3 regions of the Streptomyces sp. NPDC005181 genome follow, and region 1 is predicted to be linked to each of the others. Evidence: riboswitches for the same ligand, from Rfam matches in the RefSeq annotation. Region 1 holds a riboswitch; each other region holds the start of a gene.

Region 1 (2,253 bases):
TCGGTTTCCACGCCGTTCCGGACGACCAGGGACAGGTCACGATCGGCTACGGCCTCATCCCGGCGATGCGCGGCAAGGGGTACGCCTCCGAGGCTCTGCGCGCGCTGCTGGAGTTCGCCCGCACCGCGGGTGCCGCATCGGTCAAGGGCGACGCCGACCTCGACAACACCGCGTCCCAGCACGTCATGGCGGCGGCCGGGATGCGCTTCGTCGAGGAGGACGAGCTGCTGAGGCACTACCGGATCGCCTGGACGGCCGGATGCGCGGGCGGGGTGGGTGGAGCAACCACGACGGACGGTGCCGCCGGGACCGAGGCCTCTCCTCCGGTCTCCGCTCGGCGTCCGTCATGACACCGAGCACCCGGGCGACTGGACCCCGACAACAGCTGAACCCGCCAGGCGGCTCCTGGCGGGTTCGGTCGTAGCGGTGTTCCGGCCGGTCAGCCGGCGGCAGGGGCCGTGCGGGATGCCGTGCCGCCCCCCGCCGGGACCGTGTCCGGTCTCGGCGCCAGCAGCCGTTCCGTCAGGTAGCCGAAGACCAGACCGAATGTGGTCCAGAGCGTGGCCTGAACGGCAAGGGTGGCGAGGCGGAACTCCCACAGCAGACCGGCCGGGAAGCCCTTGCCGACCTCGTTGAACGAGGGCAGGAAGGTGTAGGCGAGCCCGATGACGAGGACGTAGGCGGCGGATGCCGTGATCGTCGCGTTCCAGTTGCCCAGGCGGGGAGCCAGCCGCTTGCCGAGGATGACGGCGGCAACGGCGAGCAGCACGCTGAGGGCGACCATGAGGAAGAACAGGGTGGTGCGTTGGCCGATCGTGTCGGGGTTGCCGACGGCCGGCGGGTTGGCCGGGTATTTGAGGAACGGCACGACATACACGGTCAGCAGGGCGCCGAACGCGATCAGTGCGGCCGTGGCCCGTGGGCCGAACCTGCCGATGCGGCCGAGGGCGTAACAGAAGACGAGCGCGGCGATGCCGCCGATGGCCACGCCGAAGACGAGGACACCGGTGGCGAGGCCGGCCGTGGACTGCATGGTGCGGCTGACGAGTTCCTCGCCGCCGCCGTGGTCGTGGCTGTGGGCCTCTTCGAGGGCGATGGCCGCGTCGACGCGCGACTCTCCGAGGAAGTAGGCGACGGCAAGCGCGAGCGCACCCGCGACAAGGCCGGCCAGCATGCCGCGGACCAGCAGGGCTCTGACAGATATGGAGTTCATGAGGGGTTCCCCTGGCTTGCGCAGTGTGTCAGTGGCAGGGGAAACCGAGCAGGTGGCGACCGTCGTGGACCCACTCGTGGACACCCTCACCGGAGATGACCGCGGTGGCGCCCTGCTCGGCGCCGACGAAATAGAGCAGGACGAGCATGAGGATGCCGAAGAAGACCGCCCAAGGGGCAATGGCCTTCAGCGAGATGGGGGTGATGGCGGGTGATGCGACGGCGGCGGGGGCAGCAGTCTGTGCCATGGCAGAACCTCCTGGGGGAACACGCGTCCCGATCGTGGTGCCTGAGACGACAGTGGTGGGTCTGACTTCCCGTATGGCTACGGGTTCACAGTGGCGCGACCGTGCCGGATTCTCACCGGACTTCCATCACACCGTCGTCATGTTCGTCGCGACCATACCGTCTGGGAGCACTCCGCCGCCATGGCGCCATCTGCCCACCCCCCGGCGCTCGATGCCATGGTGTGCTTGTCCAAGAGGCCACAGTTCAGGGAGTTGACGCGGGTGTTGACGGTACAGGTGATGTTGATCTCGCCGGCGCTCAACGCGGCGCTGCGCGAGGCCCGGTTCGACGGTGACGCCCCGCTCGACGCTTCCGGCGTCCGGCGGGCGCGTGCGGCCGCGGCCGCGGTGCCTGCCGCCGATCGCCGGGTGCACGGCACGGACGAGCGGTGCGCCGCGACCGCCGGGGCGCTGAGGCTGCGGTCCGAGCCCGAACCTGCCCTTCGTGGCTGGGACTTGGGGCGCTGGAGCGGGCACCGGCTGGCGGAGGTGAGCAGGGACGAACCGGAGGCGGTGTCGACCTGGCTGTCCGGCCCTTCGACTGCCCCGCACGGCGGTGAGTCGCTGCTGGACCTGCATGCGCGGGTGGGCGGCTGGCTGGATTCGCTGCATCGGGACGGTGGCGATGACGGCCGCGTGATCGCCGTGGCCGAACCCGCTGTGGTGCGCGCCGCGATCGTGCATGCGCTGGACCTTCCGCCGCAGGCGTTCTGGCGGTTGGACGTGGCCCCGCTGACACTGACCGAGCTCAGCG
Region 2 (2,253 bases), on a different contig from region 1:
GCAGGGCACCTGGGGAGTCGTCGTCGTCGCCATCCTGCTGATCGGAGGGTCCGCCGCCATCTGGCAGCTGTCCCGCCGCAAGCCGGTCGGTCACGGCGATGTCGCCCCCGCCGGCCACGACGCCGAACCGGCGGGTGTCATCACCACCGCCATCGCGGCCGTCACCCCGCCGCCCACCGGGACCGCTGCTGCAGCCACCACGGCGGACGCGACCGCAGCCGCGGACACGGACACGGACCTCAAGACCACCATCCCGGCCCCGGCCGGAACCGTCGCCGATCCGGCGCGGCCCGCCACGGTGTAAGGACAGATCAGCATGAACATCGACTGGGCAGCTCTCGGTTCCGTCTTCGGCGTCTCCCTCGTCGTCACTGTGGCGCTGGTGGGCCTCTTCACCCTGGGCATCGTCGGCCTCTCCAAGCAGCCGGAACCGGCGGCGCAGGGCGGCTCCACCGGAGGCTCCCTGGTACTCGCCCGCACGGGCGCGTACCTCTGCTTCGGGCTCTGTGCGGCCGCGGTCGCGTACGGGATCTATCTCATCGTCGCCTGAGCCCCTTCCCGCACCCCGTCGTCGCGTCCCATCGGGCCGGACACACCTCGCGTGTGTCCGGCCCGATGTGCGTCTGCGCACACTGCGCCGCCGCAGGTCAACGCCAGGTTGACGGGCGTTCGCGGAGCGTGGTGGACTGCAGGAGCCATTTACGGCGACAGCAGAGGAAGCCGGTGCGAATCCGGCGCGGTCCCGCCACTGTCACCGGGGAGCAGTCCCCCACACCGGAAGTCACGGCTCGCGCAGGCGGGCTGGAAGGCCGGGGGAACTGCGGATCCGGGAGCCAGGAGACTCTCGCCGCCGGTCACGTCGAACCAGGGCGCGGACCCTGAGTGAGGACATATCGCCATGCCCGGCTGCCGTGCGCCGTCGTCCGTTTCTGAGCCGCTCCCACCGGGAGCCGGCTGTACGAAGGTCCTTCGAGGCAGGGCGGCCGGCTGAGCCGTGCGAGCCGACCGCATCTTCGCGTACGGCGCCACGGCCGGTCTGATCGGCGATCTGCTGCTCGGTGATCCCCGCCGGGGTCATCCCGTCGCCGCGTTCGGGCGGGCCGCCGCGGGCGTCGAGCGCCGACTGTGGCGCGACCACCGCGGGTGGGGCGCACTGCACACCCTGGTCTGCGCCGGAGGCGCCGCGGCGGGATCCGCGCTGGCCGCCCGTGCCGTACGCCGTCATCCCGCCGCATCCGTCACCCTGACCGCGGCAGCCACCTGGTCCGTCGTCGGCGGCACCTCGCTGGGACGCGAGGCCCGCGCCATCGGCGGCGCGCTGGCCGCCGGTGACATCGCACTGGCCCGTGAGCGGCTGCCCCATCTGTGCGGCCGCGACCCTCACTCCCTCGACGGGCCGCAGATCGCCCGCGCCGTGGTGGAGTCCGTCGCCGAGAACACCTCCGACGCGGTGGTCGGCGCGCTGGTGTGGGGCGCGCTGGGCGGCGTGCCCGGACTCGTCGCCTTCCGGGCCGTCAACACCCTCGACGCCATGGTCGGTCACAGGTCGCCCCGGCATCTGCGCTACGGCTGGGCCTCGGCCCGGCTGGACGACGTCGTGGGCTGGCCCGGCGCCCGGCTCACAGCCGCGCTCGCCGTGGTTGCCGGGGGGCAGCCACGGCGGGCGGTACGGGCCTGGCGGGCCGACGCCGGCAAGCACCCGAGCCCCAACGCGGGGCCGGTGGAGGCCTCGTTCGCGGGCGCGCTCGGCGTACGGCTCGGCGGGACCCTCGCGTACGGCGGCCGTGTCGAACACCGGCCGGTGCTGAACGGCGCGGCCGGCCGTGCGGTGGAGACCGAGGACATCGAGCGCGCGGTGCGGCTGTCGCGCCGGGTGGGGGTGCTGGCCCTCGGCGTGTGCGCGGCGGGCCGGCTGATCGCGGGACGGCGGTCGCCCACGGGGCGGCGCCCGGCCGCGGGACGGAGCGGAACATGAGCGGCGGACTGCTGGTCGCCGGAACCACGTCGGACGCGGGCAAGAGCGTCGTCACGGCAGGCATCTGCCGCTGGCTGGTGCGCCAGGGGGTGAAGGTCGCGCCGTTCAAGGCGCAGAACATGTCGCTGAACTCGTTCGTCACCCGCGAGGGCGCGGAGATCGGACGCGCGCAGGCGATGCAGGCCCAGGCCGCCAGGGTGGAGCCGACCGTGCTGATGAACCCGGTACTGCTCAAGCCCGGCAGCGACCGCTCCAGCCAGGTCGTCCTGATGGGCAGG
Region 3 (2,253 bases), on a different contig from region 1:
GTGCTGACGTTCGTCCTGAACGCGCTGAAGGCCCCGGCCGGAATCGACGAGACGTCACCGGCCGACTACACGGCGGACGCCGGCGACCCGGCCGTCCAGGTGGAGCTCCCGTCCGCCAGGTCGCAGCCCACCACGGCCTCCGACGCGAGCCCGTCCGCCAACTAGGCCTGCTGCACCGGCCAGAAAATGTGGCCCGCCCGGCCCACGCCGGGCGGGCCACATCAGCAACACCGAGCCCGTCCGGCGATCGAGGACAGAGCGGCACCCCGGGCGCACCCGGGCACCCACCGCCCCACCTCCGTACGGCACACTTCCGCCATGGACCTATCGATCAGGCCCGTCGACCCCACCGAACACCACGCCCTCGGCGAGATCACCGCACACGCGTACCTCGACGACGGCCTGCTCGACTTCGGCGCCGACGACCCGTATCTCGAACAACTCCGCGACGTGCCACGCCGCGCCGTCGAGGCCGACGTGCTCGTCGCGGTCGGCACCGACGGCCGGGTGCTGGGCGGCGTGACCTACGCCCCGCCCGGCAACCCGTGGGCCGACATCGCCGGCCCCGACGAGGCCGAATTCCGGATGCTCGCCGTCGCGCGGGAGGCGCGCGGCCTCGGGGCGGGCGAGGCCCTCGTACAGGCCTGTATCGACCGGGCACGCAGCACGGAGGGCGTCACGCGGCTCCTCCTGTCGACGACGCCGACCATGCTCGTGGCCCACCGGATCTACCGCCGCCTGGGCTTCGTCCGGACTCCGGAGCGCGACTGGGAGCCCATTCCGGGCCTTCCGCTGCTCACGTACAGCCTGACCCTGTAAACCGCACACGACACAACATATGGGGGCCGCCTCATCGGGCGGCCCCCACATGTATGCTCGTGCTCGCTGTCGCCGCAGGGAAATCCGGTGCGAATCCGGAACTGTCCCGCAACGGTGTGTTCGGTGTACTTTTGCGCACCCTGTAAGTCCGAGGACCTGCCGACAGCGCGTCCGGCTCGACCGATCCGGACGCCCAGACGTCCGGGCCTCGCGGATGGGCCGGTGGACGCCGCACGGAGTGCTGCCCTCTCCTGGGCACGCCTCTGCCCGGCTGCCCCCGCTCCCCGCCCGGCCCCGAGCCGAGCGAGGGAGAGCACCACATGACCATCGCGCCAGCCGATCCGGCTTCAGTCGCCGAGTCCACGGGAACCACGAACGACGGCCCCGGGACCGCACTGCTGCGGACCCTGACCGACCTCACCGTCGATCTGCCCGACACCGACCCCGGTCGCGTCGCCGCCGCCGCGCTGCGCGGCCGCAACGCCCGGTCGGACGAAGCAGAGTTGCGTTCGCTGGCCACCGAGGCCGCCGCGGGTCTGATCTCCGAGGACCCCGCGTACTCCCGGCTCGCCGCCCGCCTCCTCACCCGCGCCGTCGCGGACGAGGCGGCCGGTCAGGGCGCGGTGTCCTTCTCCGCCTCGGTCGCCGTCGGTCACCGCGAGGGTCTGATCGCGGACCGTACGGCCTCGTTCGTGGCGCTCCACGCGGCCCGGCTCGACACGCTGGTCGAGCAGTCGCTCGCCGACGGCGCCGACGACCGGTTCGGCTACTTCGGGCTGCGGACGCTGCACAGCCGCTATCTGCTGCGCCACCCGCACACCCGTCAGGTCATCGAGACGCCGCAGCACTTCATGCTGCGCGTCGCGGCCGGTCTCGCCGAGGACGACTCGGCGCGCGCGCTGGACGAGGTCGCCTCGCTGTACCGCCTGATGAGCCGCCTCGACTACCTACCCTCCTCCCCCACGCTCTTCAACTCCGGCACCCGGCACCCGCAGATGTCATCCTGCTATCTGCTGGATTCGCCGCTGGACGAGCTCGACTCGATCTACGACCGCTACCACCAGGTGGCGCGGCTCTCCAAGCACGCAGGCGGTATCGGCCTCTCGTACTCCCGGATCCGCGCCCGTGGTTCGCTGATCCGCGGCACCAACGGGCACTCCAACGGCATCGTGCCGTTCCTGAAGACGCTCGACGCCTCGGTCGCCGCCGTAAACCAGGGCGGCCGCCGCAAGGGCGCCGCCGCCGTCTACCTGGAGACGTGGCACGCGGACATCGAGGAGTTCCTGGAGCTGCGCGACAACACGGGTGAGGACCAGCGGCGTACGCACAACCTCAACCTGGCGCACTGGATCCCGGACGAGTTCATGCGCCGGGTCGACGCGGACGGCGACTGGTCGCTGTTCTCGCCCGCCGACGTGCCCGAGCTGGTCGATC

Evidence for each region. Region 1 has a riboswitch for cobalamin ahead of ABZV38_RS25450 (CbtB domain-containing protein). Riboswitches for the same ligand answer to the same signal wherever they lie in the genome.
Region 2: it holds a riboswitch for cobalamin, as region 1 does, so the genes downstream of both, ABZV38_RS04390 (cobalamin biosynthesis protein) here and ABZV38_RS25450 (CbtB domain-containing protein) in region 1, are expected to answer to the same signal.
Region 3: it holds a riboswitch for cobalamin, as region 1 does, so the genes downstream of both, ABZV38_RS06345 (ribonucleoside-diphosphate reductase subunit alpha) here and ABZV38_RS25450 (CbtB domain-containing protein) in region 1, are expected to answer to the same signal.

The regions. Positions count from the first base shown of each region.
Region 1 covers NZ_JBEXID010000045.1:32,492-34,744, reverse strand. The annotation lists gene ABZV38_RS25460 (GNAT family N-acetyltransferase) at 1-350, shown strand, start outside; gene ABZV38_RS25455 (CbtA family protein) at 440-1,213, opposite strand; gene ABZV38_RS25450 (CbtB domain-containing protein) at 1,242-1,460, opposite strand; adenosylcobalamin (AdoCbl) riboswitch at 1,464-1,612, opposite strand; gene ABZV38_RS25445 (histidine phosphatase family protein) at 1,725-2,253, shown strand, end outside.
Region 2 covers NZ_JBEXID010000004.1:67,055-69,307, forward strand. The annotation lists gene ABZV38_RS04380 (inorganic phosphate transporter) at 1-304, shown strand, start outside; gene ABZV38_RS04385 (hypothetical protein) at 317-550, shown strand; cobalamin riboswitch at 713-844, shown strand; gene ABZV38_RS04390 (cobalamin biosynthesis protein) at 995-1,975, shown strand; gene ABZV38_RS04395 (cobyric acid synthase) at 1,972-2,253, shown strand, end outside.
Region 3 covers NZ_JBEXID010000006.1:76,742-78,994, forward strand. The annotation lists gene mctP (monocarboxylate uptake permease MctP) at 1-165, shown strand, start outside; gene ABZV38_RS06340 (GNAT family N-acetyltransferase) at 319-819, shown strand; cobalamin riboswitch at 860-998, shown strand; gene ABZV38_RS06345 (ribonucleoside-diphosphate reductase subunit alpha) at 1,140-2,253, shown strand, end outside.